DNA from 3 places in the Arthrobacter monumenti genome. Region 3 is predicted to be linked to each of the others. Evidence: riboswitches for the same ligand, from Rfam matches in the RefSeq annotation. Region 3 holds a riboswitch; each other region holds the start of a gene.
What was found. Region 3 has a riboswitch for S-adenosylmethionine ahead of acs (acetate--CoA ligase). Riboswitches for the same ligand answer to the same signal wherever they lie in the genome.
Positions count from the first base shown of each region.

Region 1: another riboswitch for S-adenosylmethionine. It lies ahead of ACX80B_RS03735 (bifunctional o-acetylhomoserine/o-acetylserine sulfhydrylase); the one in region 3 lies ahead of acs (acetate--CoA ligase).
Region 2: another riboswitch for S-adenosylmethionine. It lies ahead of ACX80B_RS03345 (OsmC family protein); the one in region 3 lies ahead of acs (acetate--CoA ligase).

Region 1 covers NZ_JBTNCY010000002.1:176,350-183,796, forward strand. Annotated here, with positions in the region: gene ACX80B_RS03715 (RNA-binding S4 domain-containing protein) at 1-166, shown strand, start outside; gene ACX80B_RS03720 (alpha/beta hydrolase) at 174-842, opposite strand; gene ACX80B_RS03725 (SGNH/GDSL hydrolase family protein) at 1,075-1,893, shown strand; gene metX (homoserine O-acetyltransferase MetX) at 1,969-3,111, opposite strand; gene ACX80B_RS03735 (bifunctional o-acetylhomoserine/o-acetylserine sulfhydrylase) at 3,246-4,616, opposite strand; SAM riboswitch class IV at 4,627-4,793, opposite strand; gene ACX80B_RS03740 (VOC family protein) at 4,933-5,571, shown strand; gene ACX80B_RS03745 (hypothetical protein) at 5,957-6,940, shown strand; gene ACX80B_RS03750 (CPBP family intramembrane glutamic endopeptidase) at 7,109-7,447, opposite strand, start outside.
Region 2 covers NZ_JBTNCY010000002.1:95,139-102,585, reverse strand. Annotated here, with positions in the region: gene ACX80B_RS03360 (SDR family oxidoreductase) at 1-33, shown strand, start outside; gene ACX80B_RS03355 (GNAT family N-acetyltransferase) at 197-547, shown strand; gene ACX80B_RS03350 (NAD-dependent succinate-semialdehyde dehydrogenase) at 674-2,056, shown strand; gene ACX80B_RS03345 (OsmC family protein) at 2,237-2,776, opposite strand; SAM riboswitch class IV at 2,812-2,933, opposite strand; gene ACX80B_RS03340 (EamA family transporter) at 3,118-4,041, opposite strand; gene rlmN (23S rRNA (adenine(2503)-C(2))-methyltransferase RlmN) at 4,038-5,249, opposite strand; gene ACX80B_RS03330 (fumarylacetoacetate hydrolase family protein) at 5,357-6,196, shown strand; gene ACX80B_RS03325 (TSUP family transporter) at 6,442-7,191, shown strand; gene ACX80B_RS03320 (hypothetical protein) at 7,198-7,447, opposite strand, start outside.
Region 3 covers NZ_JBTNCY010000003.1:362,381-369,827, forward strand. Annotated here, with positions in the region: gene ACX80B_RS06495 (O-acetylhomoserine aminocarboxypropyltransferase/cysteine synthase family protein) at 1-1,275, opposite strand, end outside; gene acs (acetate--CoA ligase) at 1,319-3,367, opposite strand; SAM riboswitch class I at 3,373-3,475, opposite strand; gene ACX80B_RS06505 (ABC transporter ATP-binding protein) at 3,579-4,595, opposite strand; gene ACX80B_RS06510 (CoA-binding protein) at 4,744-5,160, shown strand; gene ACX80B_RS06515 (DUF1206 domain-containing protein) at 5,251-6,057, opposite strand; gene ACX80B_RS06520 (MmcQ/YjbR family DNA-binding protein) at 6,134-6,529, shown strand; gene ACX80B_RS06525 (hypothetical protein) at 6,523-7,284, shown strand.

The sequences.
Region 1 (7,447 bases), on a different contig from region 3:
GGATCTGGCCGAAGACGGCCTGATGGCCAAACAGATCATCGAGGATGGACTGGTGACCGTCAACGGAACGGTGGAAACCCGCCGCGGACGCCAGCTTGTGCCCGGCGACATGATTGCTACCCCAAACGGGGCGGTACGGATTTCGGCACCGGAGCCACCCGCCTGAGGGTTCTTTAGCCCTTCGGCGACAGGACAGTCAATTTGAGGAATTCGTTGACATGGCCGAGCTCCTGGGCGTTGATGCCGTGCCCCATGTTTCCGTACAGGACCTTGGTCAGCTTAGTGTGCTCGCGCAGCCATGAATTGGTGAACTCGACGGCCTCGGTGGCGATGACCTGATCCTCCTGGTCCCTGCCCCAGAACAGCGGGATCTGGCGGTCGGCGAGCTGGGCGTCGTCGAAGAAATTGTCCTCATTGTCCGCTCCCTCGGCTTTGAAGGTGAAACCGGAGAGTCCGACGACGGCGGCGAAGTCCGCGGGACGGTGCCGCAGCAGGCTGGTCGCCACTCCCATGCCCTGGGAGAAACCCAAGAGTGTGACGCTGCTGTGCTGGCCTTTGACGCCGTCGAGCCACTTCGTCAGAGCGCTTGTGGTGTCTTTCACGGCCTGCAGCGAGAACGAAAGATCGTTTTTGAGCGGAAACCAGGCGAAGCCGGGTCCGGTAGCGAGGGATGCCCGGACAGACACGACAGTGAATTCCTCGGGCAGTGAAGGAACGAGGCCGAAGAGATCCTGTTCGTTGGAGCCGTAACCGTGAAGCAGCACCAGCAACGGCGTTCCGGCCCGCTCCTCCTCCGGCCTGGACCAGATGACGGTGGGGGCGGCTACAGTCTGTTCAGTCATGCGTCCCATTTTGGCACCGTCCGCTGCGATGGGCTAATGCCGGCGTAACCTACGGTGGCGTAGAAGTTGCGGCGGGAGGATTATAGGTACTGTGAGCAACGATTTGAGTATTCCGGCGGTACCCTTCAATCAATCCACCACCAAGCACGCTTCGACCACGGAGGAGGAACTCCGGTTCGAAGAGGGTACTGCCCCGCCGGCCGCGGACGTCGCCCGAACTTCCCCGGCCGGGATGAGTGCGCGGCCGAACAACCCCCGGTCCCACCCCTGGCGGCGTTACGTTGCGCTGGGCGATTCATTTACTGAAGGAATCGGCGATCCGGACGAGCAGAGCCCGGGAGGCAATCGCGGCTGGGCGGACCGGGTGGCCGAAGAGCTGAGCCGCGGCCACCAGGATTTCGCCTACGCGAACCTGGCCATCCGCGGGCGTCTGCTGCAGCAGATCCTGGATGAACAGATTGAACCGGCTCTGGCGCTCAAGCCCGACTTGGTCACTCTCTCCGCCGGAGGCAACGACATCCTCCGTCCCGGCTCGGATCCCGACGTTCTGGCCGAAAAGCTGGACCGCGCGGTGGGTGATCTGAGCGTCGGTGGCGCCACCGTGGTGCTGTTCACCGGACCGGATTGGGGTGGTACCTCCGTGCTGGGCAGCGTACGGAGCAAAACCGCCATCCTGAACGAGAACCTGCGGACGGTGGCAACCCGGCATGATGCCGTTATTGCCGATATGTGGGCGCTGCGGGAGCTATCCGATCCGCAGATGTGGTCCGGGGACCGCCTGCACCTTTCGCCGCTCGGGCACCACACCGTCGCGATCATGGTGCTCGACACGCTGGCGGTTGACCATACTCTGCATCCGAAGGCTCCCAAGCCTCTTCCACCCAAGAACTGGCGGACCGCCCGGAGCGAGGATCTGGTGTGGGCCCGCGAGTTCTTCCTGCCGTGGGTTCTGCGCCGGATCAGGCATCAGTCGTCCGGGGACCATATCCGGGCGAAGAGGCCCGAGGCCGGACCAATGTTCGGCACCGGGATACCAAGCGACCCACGCTGAGCCGGGCGCACCGCTGTGCTCGCCGCCCTGCTGTCCGGCATCACGCGTCAGCCGTCAGCCGGCAGCCGTCTGCGATCAGCGGCTGATGATGTCGCTCAGTTGTGCCGCCTCGATCAGGAACGCGTCGTGCCCCACGGGCGAGTCGATGAGCTCCAGCCGGGCCTTTACTCCGTCCGGCAGGGCGGACACCAGTTCCTCGGATTGAGCCGGGTAATACAACCGGTCTGAAGTGACCGCGGCGACGACAAATTCGACGTCGGTCCCGGCGAAAACGTCGGAGATGCTTCCGCGTCCGCGGGTGATGTCGTGGCTCATCAACGCCTCGGTAATGGCGATGTAGCTATTGGCGTCAAACCGCCCGGCCAGTTTGCCGGCCTGGTAATCGAGGTAGCTTTCCACCTGGTACCGGCCGCGCGGCTTTGCTCCATTCCGCAGCGGTTCCTCCGAGCCCTGCGGCAGCCGGCCAAACCTGGAATCCAGGTCCGGCTCGCACCGGTAGGTGATGTGGGCGATCCTGCGCGCCAGCCCGAGCCCGGCGGAGGGGCCGTCGTCGTCGTAATAATCGCCGCCGGCAAAGTGCGGGTCCTGGCGGATGGCGAGCAGCTGTGCCTGTGCAAACGCTATCTGTTCGGCGGTGCTTGCCGCGCAGGCTGCGATGCAGATGCAGCGTTCGACCCGGTCCGGGAACATGGCAGCCCATTCCAGAGCACGGGCGCCGCCCATGGAGCCGCCGACGACAGTGTTCCAGCGGGAAATGCCGAGCGCGTCGGCCAGGCGTGCTTCGGCGACGGCGGAATCACGCAGGCTGACGAGCGGGAAACGCGATCCCCACGGCCGGCCATCGGGGGCAGGACTGGCCGGTCCAGTGCTGCCGTAACAACCGCCTACGATATTGGGCGCGACGACGAAATACTCGTCCGTGTCGATCGCCCGGCCGGGGCCGACCAATGGTTCCCACCAGCCGTCCTCGTTCGACGAACCCCGGCTGACGTGCGTACTGCCGGTCAGGGCGTGCAGCACCAGTACGGCGTTCGACCCGTCGGCATTCAGCGTCCCCCACGTTTCGAAACCGAGTACGACGCCGGGCAGCTCACCACCGGCCTCCAGCGGCAGGGTGCCGATCGGCAACAGCTGCAGAACGCCGTCGGGCGCGGCCTTATTGGGTTGGCGTTCCGCTGACGGCGTTTCCGAACCCGGGGCGCCGTCGTCGGGAAGCAGCCATAGTCCACCCTGCTGCGGCCACGAACCTGCCGCTGCGCGCGCTTCTGCGTGCAGTGGGTCATGAGCAGGCGCGCCAGCCCCGTCCAACGGAGCCGGCTCCTTCCATCCCCTTCGCAGTTGGGACGACGTGCTCACTCTGCCTTGGCCGCCCTGAAGCCGGCATCCAGGTCAGCCAGGATGTCCTCAATGTTCTCAAGCCCCACCGACAGTCTGACCAGTCCCGGTGAAACACCGGCGGCGACCTGCTCCTGATCGGAGAGCTGGCTGTGCGTGGTAGACGCCGGATGAATGACCAACGACCGGACGTCACCGATGTTGGCCACGTGCGAATGCAGCTCCAGCGCGTCGACGAAGCGCTTGCCGGCTTCCAGCCCGCCGTCGATATTGAAAGCGATGACCGCCGGGATTCCCTTGGGGCTGTAGGTCCGTCCCCGCTCGTACCACGGGCTGGAAGGCAGGCCTGCGTACGCGACGGACTCGACGGCGTCGTGCTTCTCAAGCCACTGTGCGACCTTCTGCCCGTTCTCCACATGCCGCTCGATCCGGAGGCTGAGGGTTTCGAGGCCCTGGGCGATCAGGAACGCGTTCATCGGCGCGACGGCGGAACCGAGGTCGCGCAGCAGCTGCACCCGCGCCTTGAGAATATAGGACAGATTGGCGCCGAGCGCTCCGCCTTCGCCGAGGTCGCGGCCAAAGACCAGCCCGTTGTAGGTCGGGTCCGGGTCGTTGAAGCCGGGGAACCGCTCAGGGTCCTGCGTGTAGTCGAACTTGCCGGCGTCGACAATTACGCCCGCGATGGCGTTGCCGTGCCCGCCCAGGTATTTGGTCGCTGAATGAACGACGACGTCGGCGCCCCACTCGATCGGCCGGATCAGGTACGGCGTGGCCAGGGTGTTGTCCACAATCAGCGGCACGCCGGCCTGGTGCGCGACCGTGCTGACACCCTCGATGTCGAGCACGTCCTGGCGTGGATTCGAGACCGACTCGGCGAAGAACGCCTTCGTGTTGGGCCGGACGGCATCGCGCCACTGGTCCAGATTGTCCGGATCCGCCACGAAACTGACCTCAATGCCCAGCTTGCGGAGCGTGTGCTGGAGCAGGTTGTAGCTGCCGCCGTACAGGCTGGGGCTGGCAACAATGTGATCGCCCGATTCGGCGACATTGAGAATCGAGTAGGTGGTGGCTGCCTGCCCGGAAGCGACGAGCAGAGCGCCGACGCCGCCTTCCAGGCTGGCGATGCGTGCCTCGACTGCTTCAGAGGTGGGATTGCCGATCCGGCTGTAGATCGGGCCGAGCTCGGCCAGGGCAAACCGGTCGGCGGCCTGCTTCGCGCTGTCGAAGACGAACGACGTCGTTTGGTAGATAGGCAGCGCCCGTGCGCCTGTTGCTGAATCCGGCTCTTGGCCAACATGGATCTGGCGGGTTTCAAAAGACCAGTTATTGCTCATGGAAGACTCCTGTCGATCGGGGCCGACAGAGCTTGGCTGGAACGTGCATTCCAGCACGAGATGTGACCCGCGCTTGCACTCAACCTTCTGGCTGAATGCCAGGTCTTCACCCGGGGCACCCCACCGCGGATGGAGGGTTGCCGGTCAGCAAGCCGGGGCATTGAATCTCATTCCCGTCCGCGCGGTTAAACCACGCCGGCGGTCTACAAGACTCTGCTGACACTCATGACCTGATTCAAGTGTGGGAAATGAATCGGCGGAGGGCAAGAATATGACATGAAGTGGCGTAACAATTACGTGCCGAGGGGTCTTGGACCGGCATTAGGTTGGCCTAAGTCGAGACGCGAATCACAACGTGTAAAGATGAACTATGCGCTTGGATCACATCTCATATGCCTGTGGACCTGACGGACTCGCCGCGACAGCTGAAAGGGTCGCCGACGCCCTCGGAATAGATGCCGTAAAGGGTGGTGTCCATCCTCGTTTCGGTACCCGGAACATGATCTTTCCCCTGACCGATGGCCACTATGCCGAAGTGGTGGAAGTGCTGGATCATCCGGCCTCGGACAAGGCGCCTTTTGGGCAGGCCGTCCGGGCCCGCTCGGAAGCCGGCGGCGGTTGGATGGGCTGGTGCGTTGCGGTCGATGACCTGACTCCGTTTGAACAACGCCTGGGCCGTGAATCCGTCCCCGGCAACCGCAAATTCCCCGACGGACGGGAGCTGGTCTGGCGGCAGATCGGCATCAAGGGTCTGATCGCCGACCCCCAGGTCCCCTACATGCTTAAGTGGGAGGGCGACCCGGATCTGCACCCTTCCAACGCACGGCAAAACGACGTGAAGCTGACCTCCCTGACCATCGCCGGCTCCGCCGCACGGGTTACGGAATGGCTCGGGACCGACGTCGGAAACCCGCTGGACGACGTAAAGGTCGAGTGGATGGCTCCGAACGGTACTCCGGGCATCATGTCCGCGAAGTTCGAAACTCCTACTGGCACCGTCGAGATCTAGCAGATCCTTCCTCGCCACCTTCCTTTGCTTCAGTTTGGGACAATTCGACAGGCGCGCGCATGTCGAATTGTCCCGGATTGAAGCTTTTCGCCGCTCTGGCTCCAGAACCGTGTATTCATCTGTCCAGTGACGCCGGTACCGGCCCTGTCGCCGACCTCAGTACTACACCGTTGTACCTACACCGTTCGCCACGCTCCTAGTTCGGACCCGTCCGCCACGCCCTAGTCATGAGCGATCCGCCACGCTCCAAGTCGATACCCGTCCGCACTCCCGGTTATCCGCCACGCTGATCGGTTCTCCTCCACAGAGGCGGGACACTGATGGGTTTTCCACGTCCAGGAAGATGGCGCTGTCGCTGGTCGGTGCCATACAGCACGCTGGAATCATGGCGAACGCTCTCATATCCGTCAGCGACTACGAACGAGCCGGAGAGAATCGAAGATCACTCGCACGTCAGGTGCAGCGTGGCGTCTTGGTCCGGGTAAGACCTGGTATCTATGCTCCCGCCCGCGAATGGCAGGACCTCACATGGTGGGACCAGTACCGTCTGAAAGTTGAAGCAGTCGCTCAAGGACCGGCATCCGATCCCATTTTTTCACGGCAGTCGGCAGCTTCGGTATGGGGCATTCCGTTTTTCGGTGCCAAGAACCATGTCCACGTCCAGGTTGGACCGTCTACCCATGGCCGTTTGAGCGCAGGCGTCCAAAGCCACCGGGACCTGGAATTGGAATCACCGGTCCAACGCAAGGAATTGTGGGTTACTACGCGTGCGCAAACTGTCATCGAGTTGGCCCTTTCGGTTCCGTTTCCACAAGCCGTCGCCGCCGCCGATCATGTGCTCAACGCAGACAGCGAGGAGTTGTTGGAATCACTCAGTAAGAACGAAATAATGGCCATCGCGGAACGACTGAATTCAAAGACCAAATTCAAGCGGGTTTCAAACGTCATGCGCTTTGCGGACGTACGCTCAGGTTCTCCCGGCGAATCCGCGAGTCGAGCCAATATGTATCTCGAAGGGTTCGTTCAGCCGGAGCTGCAGTACCGTGTCGAGGATGAGGACGGGTCATTGATCGGGATCAGTGACTTCTACTGGGAGGAGTTACGGCTGCTCGGTGAATACGACGGTCTGGCCAAGTACTCCCGTAATGAGTTTCTTCAGGGCAATCTGCCATCCGACATCCTGAACGCAGAAAAAGTCCGTGAGGATGCCATGCGGATGACCGGGCGCGGGATGGTCCGGTGGTTGTGGTCCGACGTGTGGGGTGCCGGACCTGATGCACCACCCAATCTTCCGGCGAAGCTGCGGGCAGCAGGACTGGCAACGGATAAGCGAAAACACCTCTGGTCCCCCGGACAGGAGCGGCGCTAGGACATCTTGGCTTCAGGTTGGGACATTAGCCATGCGCGCGCATGTCTAAATGTCCCGGATTGAAGCAGAAGCAGATCCGGAGGTGGTATTACCTGACCGGGCGGGGGCAGGGAACCCAACCAGTTCGGGGTCCCCTTCAGCGCGGGACCCTCTCCAACCTCTCCGGAGTTAGCCCAAGCCGAGGGCGTCGCCGAAGAGGGTGAAGCCGACGAACGCACCAATATCCAAAAGGGCGTGCGCAATCACCAGGGGCATCACCCGGCCGTACCTCGAGTAGAAGTAACCGAAAATCAGACCCATAATGAAGTTCCCGATGAACGGTCCGATCCCCTGGTAGAGGTGGTAACTGCCGCGGATCAGGGAGCTGACCAGAATGCTTACCAGAGTGCTCCAGCCGAACCGGGCGAAGCGGTCCAGCAGGTAGGCCACGACAATCACTTCCTCGACGATGGCGTGCCGAAGGGCGGACAAAATCAGCACCGGCACCGTCCACCAGTAAGCATCGAG
Region 2 (7,447 bases), on a different contig from region 3:
TCGCTGAACATCCGCCCCTCCGGAATGGTTTAGCTCCGCCTGCGGCCAATCCATACTCCGGACGACGTCGAATACCTATTAACCGGCCAGGGCATCTAGCCTTCCGGCGACATGGGAATAGGACCTCCCGATCTGATCTGCAAGTTCCAGCAGCAGGTCGAGGCGTTCCTCGGCGATAGCGAAGACGTCCGGAGACATGCACGAAAACGAAGAGAAAACCCCACTAAAGGTTCACGACCACCGAACGGCGTCCAAGTTCGTCCTCTACGAAGACGGGGACGTGGCAGGCTTTGTGCAGTACCAAATGGACGGCGCCGAGATCTCCTTATTGTCCACCGAGATTTCGGATGATTTCCAGGACCGCGGACTTACCACGAAGCTTTTCGACAACATCCTGGCGAATCTGCACCGGCGGCGTTTGGCGGTGTTGCCGCTCTGCCCCGACATCAGAGCGTTCATCTACCAAAATCCGCATTACCACGGCCTCGTACCTGAGGAGCAACGCAAGCGCTTCGGACTTTTCCGGCCCACCGACTCGCTCTCCTGAGGGACTTGGAGGACGAACGTGCTCTGAAGGCAGTGGCTGTGCAGCGCCGTTCGCCTGCACCATGTTGTGACTGATCAGAAGATCGTCTTACCGTAGAACAAGATCCACTATGAAAGCGAGACTTCCATGACCCAGTACGCCGTAACAAACCCAGCCACCGGTGAGGTGCTCGAGACCTACCCCACCGCCACCGACGAGCAGATCCAGCGGGCCATTGCCAGCGCCGATTCCGCGTTCGAGAAGTGGAAGCGCAGCCCGATCCAGGACCGCGTGGAGCTGTTGAACCGGGTCGCAGACATCTACGCCGAGCGCCGCGACGAGCTGGCCTCCATCATCACCCGTGAGATGGGCAAGCCGGTCAAGCAGGCGCAGGGCGAGATCGACATCGTCATCTCCATCTACCGCTACTACGCGGATAACGGCCCCTCCTACCTGGAGGACGAGGAGCTGAATGTTGTCTCTGGCGGGACCGCCGTCGTCGTCAAGGAAGGACTTGGCGCCCTGCTCGGCATCATGCCGTGGAACTTCCCGTACTATCAGGTGGCGCGGTTCGCCGGGCCCAACCTGATGAACGGCAACACCATTATCCTCAAGCACGCCCCGCAGTGCCCGGAATCGGCGCTCGCCATGGAGCAGATCTTCATCGACGCCGGTGCCCCCGAGGGTGCGTACGTGAACGTCTTTGCCAGCAACGACCAGGCGGCGGACATCATCGCCGACCCGCGCGTGCAGGGCGTCTCGCTCACCGGTTCCGAGCGTGCCGGTGCTGCAGTGGCGGAGGTCGCCGGGCGGAACCTGAAGAAGGTTGTGCTCGAACTCGGCGGGTCCGACCCGTTCCTGGTGCTGGACTCGGCCGACCCGAAGAAGGCGGCGAAGCTGGCGATGATCGGGCGCTTCGGCAACACCGGGCAGGCCTGCAACGCCGCGAAGCGGATCATTGTGGACGAGAAGATCTACGACGAGTTCGCCGAACAGTTCACCAACGCCGTCAGCGGCATCGCCGTCGGGGACCCGTCCGAGGACTCCACCTTCGTCGGTCCGCTGTCGTCCGTGGCAGCCCGTGACGGACTGGCCGCCCAGGTCCAGGACGCCATCGACAAGGGCGCCACAGTCCTGGCTGGCGGTGAGCCCATTGAGCGCGACGGCGCCTGGTACCAGCCGACGATCCTGACCGGTGTCACCAAGGAAATGCGTGCCTACACCGAGGAGCTGTTCGGCCCCGTCGCCGTGCTGTACAAGGTGTCCGGGCCGGAGGAGGCCGTGGAGATGGCCAACAACACCGCCTACGGGCTCAGCGCCTCCGTGCAGACCGCCGATCCGGAGCAGGCCAAGGAAATTGCGTCCCGGCTGGAGACCGGAATGGTCTTCATCAACGAACCGGCCGGCACCGCTGCCGAGCTGCCATTTGGCGGCGTGAAGCGTTCCGGCATTGGCCGCGAGCTCGGCAAGTACGGCATGGATGAGTTCGTGAACAAGAAGATGGTGAAGACGGCGGCGAAAAAGAAGTAGCGCCCCGCCCCGCGAAGTATCGCCCGACCCGCGAAGTATCGCCCGACCCGGGAGGGAGCGCCCGAACCGCGACCTTACCCGCGAGGTAGCGGTCGACCCGTGAAATAGTTCCTCGCAACCCGCTACCTCGGCGGGGGAGGGGCTATTTCGGCGTCAGGGCGGGCTCGGATGCCACCGAACCTAGACCTTGACGACCTCGCTCGTCACCGGCGTCGGGTTGCTGAGCAGGTCCAGCACCGGGCAGTGCGCATCGACGGCCTGGCGCAGTTCATCGTACCGTTCGGCCGATTCCGGGCCGCTGATGTTGATCTTCAACCGGACTTCGCTGAAGCCCGGACGTACGGCGTCGTCCTTGCCGAAGATTCCCCGCACGTCCAGATCCCCCTCGGCTTCGATGTCGACCCCATCCACTGTGATGCCGAGCTGGTGCCCGTACAACCGGTAGACCACAACCTGGCAGGAGATCAACGCGCCCAAGGCAACTTCCACCGGGCTCGCCGCTTCGTCATCGCCGGCCAGTCCCGCCGGCTCATCGACGAGAAATTCGTGTTTCCCTGCGCTGATCCGGGTGGCAACCGATCCCACCGCTTCGCCGCTGGCCGTGTAGGTCAGCTTCGCGTTGGAGGCATCGTCGGAAATCCGGCGGTCCCAGAAGTCACCGGCCTCATTCAGCCGGTCTGCGCGGTAAGTGGTTAGGTCTTGAACTGCGGTCTCAGTCATGAGTCCCTCTCGTGTCGTGGCGCATGCCAGGCACGTCGCCATACTTACGCCTCCCGTTTCATCACCGGGCCGGCGTCGAATCGTCACCTGGGGCACCCCGCTACAGCGAGAGGGTTGCCGCCCGACCAGCCAGGGCTTACGGTCGGGACTCTTGATTCTGTTTCGATTCTGCGCGCTCAACGGCGGCGAATTCAACCGGGCGGAGTAACAAAAGGCAACATGGATAACGACGACGGCGGCCGCGCCAAGTGCCCGGACAAGCCGCGTCGCTCGTCAAATTTCCAGATACGCCCGCCGGGGAAGGAATTTAGGCCGGCCCTAGTGACTTACGCACTGTCCCGCTACCCGCCGTCGTCGTCCCGTCCCTGAACTGCTGCAAATTTGGCGGCTGCACGGTTGGTCCGCCAGATCACAAAGGCGCCGGAAGCAGCCACCATCACGATCCCGACGTACGCCGTGGCGGACAGGCTTTGCCCCATCAGCAACGCACCCACCAGCGCGCCGGTCACAGGGTCAATGCTGAACAGCACGCCAACCGTCGCGGCAGAGGTCAGTTGCGCCGCGAACACATCCATGGAGAAGGTGAAAGCCACTCCGAGCAGTCCGCTCAGCGCCAGCAGTCCCCAGTCGGGCGCATCCACGAGCGGGATCTGCGGGACGGAAAAAGGCAGTAGTACGACGGCGGCGACAGACACCGACAGCGCCAACCCCTTGAGCCCGGAGCTGGCTTCCGATGCCGTGCCGATGCGCGCCGACATGACGGTATAGATGGCGAATGCGGCAGCTGCACCCAGCCCGAACAGGTACCCCAGCGCGTCGAAGTTGGCCGCGGGGCCGGCAATTAGCGCCACTCCCACCAGCGCGACGAGCGCAAACATGCCATCCCGGAGCCGGCGCGCTGCGAGCATCGCCACACTGAAGGCACCGAGGAATTCCAGTGTCACCGCGACGCCGAGCGGCAGCCGGCTCAGCGCCAGGTAGAAGAAGACGTTCATTGCCGCCATCGCTATGCCGAAGACCAGGATGCCACTCCAGTCAGCTTTACCCAGGGCGCGGAGATTGGGCCGGGTAATGGCCAGCAGTACGACGGCGGCTATGACCATCCGCAGCCCGGAGACGGCCATTGTGCTGTAGGAGTCGAACAGCGAAAACGACACCATGGATGAAATCTGGATGCCGAGCGATCCCAGCAGCACCGCGAGAGCGGCGATGAGTCCGGTGGACCGGTGCCCCAAACGGGCACGTACGTCCCCGGCCGTTATCATTCGGCCGCGGCGAGCTGCCCGCAGGCGCCGTCGATCTCCTCACCGCGAGTATCGCGCAGCGTGGTCGGGATGCCGGCGGCGATCAACCGGTCGATGAATTCCTGCGCCACGTCTTTCTCCGAAGCCGTCCAGATTGAACCGGGCGTCGGGTTCAGCGGGATCGGGTTCACGTGCACCCAGCCGCGGCCGCGCTTGTTGAGCTTCTTCGCCAGCAGGTCGGCGCGCCAGGCGTGGTCGTTCATATCCTTGATCAAGGCATACTCGATGGAGACCCTGCGTCCGGTGGTGCGGTAGTAGTTGTACGCGGCGTCGATCGCCTCGTCGACCTTCCAGCGGCTGTTGACCGGGATGAGCTCGTCGCGCAACTCGTCGTCCGGAGCATGCAGGGACAGTGCGAACGTGACGGGCAGTTCCTCGGCGGCCAGCTTGTTGATTGCCGGCACGAGTCCCACCGTGGAGATGGTGATGTTCCGCGCGGACATGCCCAGCCCCAGCGGAGCAGGGTCGACCATCCGGCGTACGGCGGTCAGCACGCGCTTGTAGTTGGCCAGCGGTTCGCCCATTCCCATGAAAACGATATTGGTGACCCGCTCGGCGTCGTGCCCGCCGTCGCGGCGCAGCCCACCAAGATCACCGTCGGCGATGGCACGGTTGGCAGCGACAATCTGGTCCACGATTTCCGCGGACGACATATTCCGCGTCAGCCCAGCCTGACCGGTCGCACAGAACGGGCAGTTCATCCCGCAGCCGCACTGCGACGATACGCACAGGGTGATCCGGCCGGGATAACGCATCAACACGGACTCAACCAGGGCGCCGTCGAACAACCGCCAGAGGAACTTGATCGTGTCGCCGTTGTCGGTGGTGAGTTTCTTGACCTGGGTCAGCAGCGGCGGGAACATTGCCGAGGCCAGCTCGTCCCGGCCCTGCAGCGGCAGGTCAGTCATGTGGGCCGGGTCGGTGGTGTAGTGATTGAAGTAATGCGTCGACAGCTGCTTCGCGCGGAACGCGGGGTAGCCCAGCTCGGCAACCTTTGCCTGGCGTTCGGCCATGGTCATGTCCGCCAAGTGCGCGGAAGGCTGCTTCACCCGCGGCGACTTGAACTGCAATTCGGGACGGCCGTCAGGAGCTACGGCCTGCTCCCAGCCCTCGGCGGCAGGGCGGACTTGGGGGCGCGCTTCGGAAGCGGGGGTATTTATGGTAGACATCGCCGTCCATTCTCCCATGACCCGGCCATTATCACATTGTCGGGGTGGACTGGGCGTTGGCAACCCGAACCATAGGTCCCATCACCCTCATGTGATTCGATAGCTCCATGAAACTTGCCACCCTTCGCCGCCCGGCCAACGCAGCTGAGACCTATGCCGCCGTCGTCTCCGGCAACGAAACCGCAGAACTTACCGGATTTGCCGACGTCGGTGCTTTCCTGGCTGCCCCGGCCGCGGTCCGCGATGAAGCCGCCGCATCCGCCAAACCGTCCGGCGATATTGCCGACGCCTCCTTCGCCACACTGATAACGCAACCGTCCAAGGTGTTCTGCATCGGCCTGAACTACCGCAACCACATTCTGGAGACCGGCAACGAGCTGCCCGAGTACCCGACGGTTTTCACCAAGTTTGCGGACTCACTGACCGGCGCCAACGACGACATTGAAATCCCGGACGAGGAACACCGGATCGATTGGGAAGGCGAACTGGCCATCGTGATCGGCAAGGGCGGACGCCGGATTTCCGAGGACAATGCCCCCACCGCCATCGCCGGATACGCCGTATCGAATGACATCTCCATGCGCGGTTGGCAGAGCCGGACCTCGGAGTGGACCCAGGGAAAGTGCTGGGAGGCTTCCACTCCGGTTGGCCCGTATCTGGTGACCCCGGACGAGTTCGACGACGGCGCTACCATCACCACGAAGGTCAACGGCGAGGTGGTGCAGCAGGATTCCACCGGCGACCTCGTTTTCGGCACGGCCGCGCTGGTCTCGTACCTCTCCACCATGGTGACGCTGCGTCCGGGCGACTTGATCCTCACGGGAACGCCGGCGGGTGTGGCGTTGGGGCGCCGAAACGAGCAGGGCCGGCATCCCTGGTTGAAGGCCGGGGACGTAGTGGAAACGGAAATCGCCGGTCTGGGCGCGCAGCGGAACACGTTCGTCTGACGCGACACGGCCGCAGACCGGCAACACTTCTTCACTGATCGACACGGCCGCAGGCCGGCAGAACGCCTTTACCTAAAACCAAGGATGCCGAGACCAGAATTGCGAGGTAGCGGGTTTCCGTTCAAGTAGCCCGTTGCAACGCCCTACCTCACGGCTAACCCCCTACCCCGGTAAATCCGGCGGAAGCGCTTAGACTCGAACCCGATGGCACAACTCCACTCCCCGCTCACAAGTCGGGAGAACCCATGACAACCGGAATCGTGATCGCCGCTGTCGTTGCCATCCTGTTCGGTTCGACGCTCCAGCGCCTCTCCGGGACGGGTGTGGGGCTGGTGGTGGCCCCAGTGCTGGCACTGCTCATGGGCCCAGCCCTCGGCGTCTTCGTAACGAATTCGACGACGGTTGTCTCCGGTTTCCTGATCATGCTGGCTGTTATCAAGGACGTGAACTGGAAGCGTTACCTCATCTTCATGCCCATGGCGCTACTCGGTGCGATTCCGGCTGCGTTTATGGTGCGCGAACTCGAAGCGGCATGGCTGAACATTGTCATCGGGTCGGTGGTGCTCATTTCACTGGCGCTGACATTCGGTACGCCGACGGTTCCCCACATCCAGTCCCACGCCCTGACCGGAGTGACCGGCATCGTCGGCGGTTTCCTCAACACCAGCGCCGGCGTTGCCGCACCGGCCATGGTGATGTATTCGAAGTTCTCCCGCTGGGATCAACGATCCTTTGCGGCGACCATGCAGCCAACGTTCATGACGATGGGCATCTTTTCGGTGAGCACGAAGTTGGCGGTTGGTGCCACCACAATCGATCAACTGCCGCCGTGGTGGTTGTTCCCGATCATCGTGATCACCGTGGTCGGCGGTATTCGGATCGGCGCGTGGCTGGCGCGGAAAATCTCCATGGACGCCGCGCGCAAAGTGGCCATCACGCTGGCCGGGATAGGCGGTGCGGTGACCGTCGTCCGTGGCATGCTGATGTTGGCGTAATTTTCCCTACGCCAAACGACGCTCCGCACGGGCGATTCCTTTGCGGCAGGCACGGCCGAACGCCTGCTGTTGACGCATCCGCTGCCAGACTGACGGGACCTGCCCAAGACCAACGTTCGACGGCGCTTCGGTCACCTCGAGGTGGCTGCCGGTCGACGTCCCCCGGTACACCCAGCTCGACCATTGCGCCAGATCTGGAAAGGACGCGTCCTGTCCCAGCAGGATCGCCGGACCTGGCGGAAGTTGCCGGTCTTCG
Region 3 (7,447 bases):
GGCGTCGAGTGCCTGGTCGAGGTCCCAGAGAATGTCCTCCAGATCCTCCAGCCCGACGGAAATCCGAACCAGGTCCTCGGGAATACCCGCGTCGGCCAGTTGTTCGGTGCTCAACTGTTGGTGGGTGGTCGATCCGGGGTGGATCACCAGCGTCCGTGCGTCGCCGACATTGGCCAGGTGGCTGGCCAGCTGCAGCGACTCAATAAACTTTTGACCGGCGTCGCGCCCGCCCTTTATGCCGAAACTGAAGACGGAACCGGGGCCCTTGGGCAGGTACTGCTTCGCCCGCTCAAAGTGCACATGCGAAGGCAGGCCGGCGTAGGTGACGTACTCGATCCGGTCGTCGGCGTCGAGCCATTCGGCTACGGCCTGCGCGTTCTTCAGGTGCTCGTCGATCCGCTGCGGCAGGGTTTCGACGCCCTGCAGCAGCTGGAAGGCCGACTGCGCGGACAGCGATGGGCCAATGTCGCGCAACTGCTCCGAGCGCAGCTTGGTGAGGAACCCGTATTCACCGAAATTGTCCCACCAGCTGACATTGCCGTACGAGGCGACGGGTTCGGTCATTGACGGGAAGTTGCCGTTGCCCCAGTTGAAGCGGCCGGATTCGACGACGACGCCGCCCAACGTGGTGCCGTGCCCGCCGATGAACTTGGTGGCGGAATGGATGACAATGTCCGCTCCGTGCTCGATCGGCCGCACCAGGTAAGGCGTGGACAAGGTGGCGTCGATGATCAGCGGGACACCGGCGTCGTGCGCCACCTTGGCGAGGCCGGCGATATCCGCGACTTCGCCCGAGGGGTTGGCGATCACCTCGGCGTAGACCGCCTTAGTGTTCTCCTGCACCGCGGCGGCGTAGTCGGCAGGGTCCGTTCCGGGGACAAAGCTGGTCTCGATACCGAAGCGGCGCAGCGTCACGTCAAGCTGGGTAACCGTGCCCCCATAGAGTGCTGAAGCGGCGACAATGTGGTCGCCGGCACCGGCCAGCGCGGCGAAGGTGATGAACTCGGCGCTCATGCCCGACGCCGTCGCAACAGCTCCGATGCCGCCTTCCAGCGAGGCGATGCGCTCCTCAAAGGCCGCGACGGTGGGGTTGCCGATGCGGGAGTAGATATTGCCGTACTTCTGCAGGGCGAACAGGTTGGCGGCGTCGTTGGTGTCCTTGAAGACGAACGACGTCGACTGGTAGATCGGCACGGCCCGTGAACCGTGCGTGGCATCGGGAGTGCCGCCGGCGTGCAGGGCCCGGGTGCGGAATCCGAAGGTGCGGTCGCTCAATTAATTGCTCCTACTGGTGTTGCTGTGTTGGTGCGGGTCTCGCTCATGGTGTTTCCTTGTCCGTTGCGGCGAGCACCCGTTGGATGTCGTCGATGCAGGGTTCGTTTTGCAGCGACGTCGTGTCGCCAAGTTCGGCGCCTTCGTACAGTTGGGTGAGCAGCCGGCGCATGATCTTGCCGGAGCGGGTCTTGGGGACATCAGGCACGACGACGACGGCGGCCGGCTTGGCAATCGGCCCAATCTCCCGGGCAACGTGGGCACGGAGCTCGTTCGTCACAGCCTGGGAATCAGTGGAGGCGTTGGCTGCAAGCACGACGAACGCAACAATCGCCTGGCCCGTCTTCGGATCCGCGATGGGCGCCACGCCCGCCTCGACAACCGATGGGTACGAGACCAGGGCGGACTCGATCTCGATGGTGGAGAGCCGGTGGCCCGATACGTTCAGCACATCGTCCACCCGTCCGAGGATCCAGATGTCGCCGTCGTCGTCGTACTTTGCGCCGTCGCCGGCAAGGAACCAGCCTTGCCGGGCATACTGGCGCCAGTACGAGTCCAGATAGCGCTGCGGATTACCCCAGACGGTCCGCGCCATGGCCGGTCCGGTCTTGTCCACGACGATGAAGCCCTGCTCGCCGGTCGGCACTTCAGCTCCGCCGTCGTCGACAATCCTGGTGCTGACTCCAGGCAAGGCGCGGTTGGCGCAGCCAGGCTTGAATCCGGAATCGGTAGGCCGGGGCGAGAGGATGGTGGCGCCGGTTTCGGACTGCCACCACGTGTCGACCACCGGCACTTCGCCGCGGCCGAACTTCTCACGGAACCAGCGCCAGGCCGGGGGGTTGATGGCCTCGCCGACCGTGCCGAGCACGCGGATGGAGGAGAGGTTGTAGTGCTCGGGTACGCCGTCCGGGAACCAGCCCATCAGCGAACGGACCAGCGTCGGCGCGGTGTAGTAGCTGGTGACGCCGTAGCGCTCGATGATCTCCAGATGCCGGCCGGGATGCGGGGTGTCCGGGGTTCCCTCGTAGATCACCTGGCTGACACCGTTGGCGAGCGGGCCGTAGATTTCGTAGGTGTGGGCGGTGACCCAGGCCAGATCCGCGGTGCACCAATGCACGTCTGCATCGCGCTTCTGCGGGTCCGGGTTGCTGAACAGCAGTTCGTGGCTGGCCGCCGCCTGGGTGAGGTAACCGCCGGAGGTGTGCACCAGGCCCTTGGGCTTGCCCGTGGTCCCGGAGGTGTACATGATGAACAGCGGAGTCTCGGCGTCGAAGGCCTCCGGCTCATGGACGTCGGAAGCGGAATCGACGACGTCGTGCCACCAGACATCCCTGCCGGTCGTCCACGGAACGGACAGTTCCTGATTGGAGCGGCGGCCCTTTCCGGAGGTCGCGGTCCCGGCCTTGGAAGTGCGCCGGATGACCAGGACGTGTTCGACGGCGTTGTCCCCGGCCACCGCGGCGTCGGCATTCTCCTTCACCGGCACAGCCTTGCCGCGCCGGAACTGCCCGTCCGTGGTGACGAGCAGCTTCGCGCCGGTGTCCTCGACACGGAAGCGGAGCGCCGCGGCGGAAAAGCCGCCGAACACCAGCGAGTGGACCGCGCCGACCCGCGCGCAGGCGAGGGTGATGACGACGGTTTCGACCAGGACCGGCAGGTAGATGACAACCCGGTCACCCTTGCCGATACCAAGTTGGATCAGCGCGTTGGCGGCCTTGGAGACTTCCTTTTGGAGTTCGGCGTACGTGACTGAGCGGCGGTCGCCGGGCTCGCCTTCGAAGTGCAGCGCGACCTTGCCGCCGCGCCCGGCAGCGACGTGCCGGTCCACGCAGTTCGCGGCGACGTTGAGCTTCCCGCCGGAGAACCACTCGATCTTCGGCACGCTGAGGGCAAGGTCTTCGCCCTCAGCGGCAAGGGCAGCGTCGTAGTCGAGGCCGCTGAGGGGAGCCGCGGACTCAAACGTGTGCGCGGTGTGCCAGGGTTCGTCCCAGTCGAGTTTCCGGGCGGCGTTCTCCCAGTAGGCGATGCGGGCGGATTCGTCTGGCTCCCCGTTGGGGGATGGGTGGGCCGGTACGGCGTCCAGTTCGATAGTCATAGTCGTCTCCATCGGTCCTGGCGGTAGCACCGTCCTGTGCCTCTATGGGGCACCAGGTGGTTGCTGCGGCTTCATCGATCCAGGTCTCTCGGCCGCTCGGGATGGTCAATATTCAAGTTTAGACGGGTAGAGGGTGCCGGGATCAACTTCCGGACGTCATAAACTGAAACGTGAAGCAGCAGGGCAGGCGGGACCGGTTGGAGCAGCGGGGCTAGTGGGGCTGATTGCCAATGCCAATGGTATTCAGGAGGGAGTCGCGGACCCGGACGAAGGCGGACGAGTTGCTGTTCCGTGGCCGCTCCTCGGGAACATCGACCATGTGGACAATGCTCGAGCCGTACCCGGCGCCGTCCGCCGTGGTTGGCTTCGCGCCGTCGTCGTTGCCTGTTTCCGTTGTGCCGCCATCGCCCGTCTTGCCGCCGTTTCCGTCCTTTGGGCTTCCGAGCACGATGATCCGGTCCGCCAGGTGCAGCGCCTCGTCCACGACGTCGGTCACGAGCAGGACGGTGGTGCGGGCTACGCGGTGAATGTCCAGCAGCAGGTCCTGCATCTTCGCGCGGGTCTTTGCATCGAGCTTGCTGAAAGGCTCATCCAGGAGCAGCACGCCTGGATTCCGTGCCAGTGCGCGTGCCAAGGCGGCACGCTGGGCCAGCCCGGCCGGCACATCGCGGGGCCAGTGCTTGGCGAACTGTTCGAGTCCCAGCAGTTTCAGCAGGTCTGCGACCCTGGCCTTGCCGTTCTTGGCGCTGGTTCCAATCGGCAGCCCCATCGCCACGTTTGCCTGCAGGGTATGTTCGGGTGACAGCTGCGCCTCATGTGACGCGACTGCACAACGGTTGTCGACGGCGGAAACCGGGGTGCCGCCGATGGAAACAGTTCCGGTTCCAGCAGTGTCGAGACCGCCGGTGGCACGCAGCAGAGTGGATTTGCCGCATCCGCGCGGCCCGAGGATCGCTACGATCTCGCCGGCGTGCACGTCCAAATTAATATCCCGCAACACCGTCCGGCGGGCATCGCCCGTGCCGAAGTTCCGGTCCACGGCTTTGAACGAAATGGGCAGCGCGTGGGGTGGAGCGATGCGAAAGGGAGAGGACGGCGCGGGACCTGAGGATGCAGGCGCGGATGGTGAGGGAGTGGCCAGCGCCGGTGCGGAAGTGCCTGAACGGCCGGTGGCAGGTGTTACCTGGGTGGGCGCCGCCTCCTGGGCCGCTGCCACATCTTCGCTCATGGATACTCCAGTTGGTCCAGGTGTCCGGCCCGGGACGGGTTGACTATTACTAAACTGGAGAAAGCGTCCCGGCGACAAATCCGGCGCGTAATATTGCGACGCCGTGGCCGCATCAGGGCAGCGGTTCCGCGGATGAGGAGGAACAGTCATGGCTCACACCAATGATCGCGACACCATCAAGAGGTTACTGACGACGGAGGGGCGGTGGGCCGTCGTCGGGCTTTCCACTAATCCCGCCCGCCCGGCCGTTGGGGTGTCGAAGTTCCTGCAGCGGAATCTGGGGATGGAAATCATCCCGGTAAACCTGAAGGGCGAGGACGTCCATGGCGAACAGGGTTACAAGAAGCTCGCGGACATTCCCGGCGGGATCGATGTCGTCGACTGTTTCGTCAATTCCCAGCGGGTCGGCGCCGTGGTGGACCAGGCAATCGAGGTCGGCGCGAAGGCGGTGTGGCTTCAGCTCGGGGTCATAGATGAAGCGGCGGCCGCACGGGCAGCGGAAGCGGGTCTCGACGTCGTGATGGATACTTGTCCTGCGATAGAGGCGCCGCGGCTGGGGCTCTGACCGCGCGAGGGCGCTGGTGCTCCCGATGCGGTTCCTGGCAGGCGCGCGTTCCACCACCGTCCTGCATGCTGACCACCAGCAATGGCCGTCTTACATGTTGGCGAACTTGGCGCGGGCAATCGAGTAGATTCCGAAGCAGATCAGTCCTATCCCGACAAGGCCGAGAATATATGGCCCGAACGGCTGCTCACCCAGTGCTTTGAGGGCTCCGTCGAGGCCCGTTGCTTCCTGCGGATCGGACTGGACAGTGGCCACAATGAACAGCAGGCCGACGGCGGCAAGCGCGACTCCCTTGGCCGTGTAGCCAGTGATGCCAAGCGGGACGGTGGCCTTGCCGATGTGGTGGGGACCAGTGGTTTTGAGGTCTTTAAGGAAGTTCCGGCTGACACCTTTGAAGACGCAGTAGCCGCCCATGCCGATGATGCCCGCCCCGATGGCAATGAGCAGGATCGACCCGGTCTCCGACTTCATCAAGGCGGCGCTGAAGTCGCTCGTGGCCTCGCCGCTGTCCTTCGGCGCGCCAAGAACGAACTGTGCCAGGGAGACAGCCATTGCCGCGAAAAGGATGGCCCGTCCGACGGCGATGAGCCGGTTTTTCTTTTGCACGCGAGGATCTGTGCTGATGCCCTGGAACACGGTTTCGCTGACCTGCCAGAGGGTGAGCGCCACACAGCCGACGAATCCTGCCCATACCAGCGCTTCGCCGAATGGCTGCTGGGCCAGTCTGCCAATGGCGCCGCCCTGGTCGGCCTCACCGGCACCGCCGACGGCGATATGCCAGGCGATGGCGCCGATCACCAGATGCAGCAGGCCGGTGACGATAAATCCCGCCCGGGCAAGCAATTCGAATGGACGCGAATTTGAAGCCCGCCTGGTCTGCTCGGCCGCTGAAGCCACTGGCCCCTCCTTTTTCTGTTGTGGCTCCATTTTGCCACGCGATGCGGCGGAATGAGTGCCGCGATAAGCTCTCGATATGGAAGCTGCCGACTTGAAAAGCGCATGTCTGGCATTGCCCGGAGCCTATGAGGATTTTCCCTTCGGACCGGACGCGTCCGTGTTCAAGGTACGTGCCCCCGGCGGAACGGCCAAAATGTTCGCACTCGCCGACTTGGATGCCCCCGGGCTGAGCGTGAGCCTGAAGTGTGAGCCAGCGCTGGCGGAACAGCTACGCGCTGCTCATCCGGAAAATACCGGTGCGTACCACATGAACAAAACCCATTGGAACGGCGTGCGCTGCGACGGAGCACTGCCAGCGGATATGATCCGGGACATGATTGAAGACTCTTACGATCTGGTGGTGGCCTCACTCCCACGTAAAGACCGCGAATCGCTCAAATGGAGCGGACTTGCCCGGGATACCTCATGCTGACCCAGGAACTGCTCGATATCCTGTGGGATTTTTCCGACCCGGCTGGCTCCGAAGACCGGCTTCGACGGGCCTTGCTCAGCGGCAGGTACGACGACGTCGAGCAGGCTGAACTGGCAACCCAGATCGCCAGGGCGCTGGGCCGGCAGGGGTTGTTCGATGAAGCGAAGGAAGTCCTGGACGAGGTCTCCGAATCGCCCGCGAGCCAGGAGCCGGTGGTGTGGGCACGCGTGCTGCTCGAACGCGGCCGGATACTGAACTCCTACGGACACAAAACACTTGCCACCACGCTGTTTGAGCGTGCGGCCAACCATACTGCTCTGCACCACCTGATATTTCTCGGAGTCGATGCCCTGCACATGCTGGCTATCGCCGATCCCGCGCACGCCGAAGGTTGGACGCTGAAGGCCCTCGATCTGGCCGACAACGCGCAGGACCCGCGTACCGCCCAATGGTCTATCTCCCTGCACAATAACCTGGGCTGGCATTTCGATGACGCCGGTGACCATTGGGCCGCGTTGCATCACTTCCGGCTGGCTAAAATCGCCTCCGATGAATGCGGCACAGATGCGCAGAAACACATTGCTCAATGGACCGTCGGCCGGTGTCTTCGGGCGATGGGACGGTACGAGGATGCACTGGAAATCCAGGAGGAGCTCGACGCGAACGACCCCGAGGATCCGTATGTGAAGGACGAACTGAACGAGCTCCTCCGGGCCATGGCAGATTCGGATTCCGAGGGCGGCGCCGGCGCATAGCTCACCATGGGTAGGCCCATCGACGGAGCCCAAACTCGGGTAGGACGGATTCTGGTGCACAATATGTGTTCGTCCCAGGATGCACCGAACCCTACTGAGCAATATGTGTCTGTCCGGATGTCGTATCCCACACGTACTGTTCACCAGATCTGAGTGGTGCGTC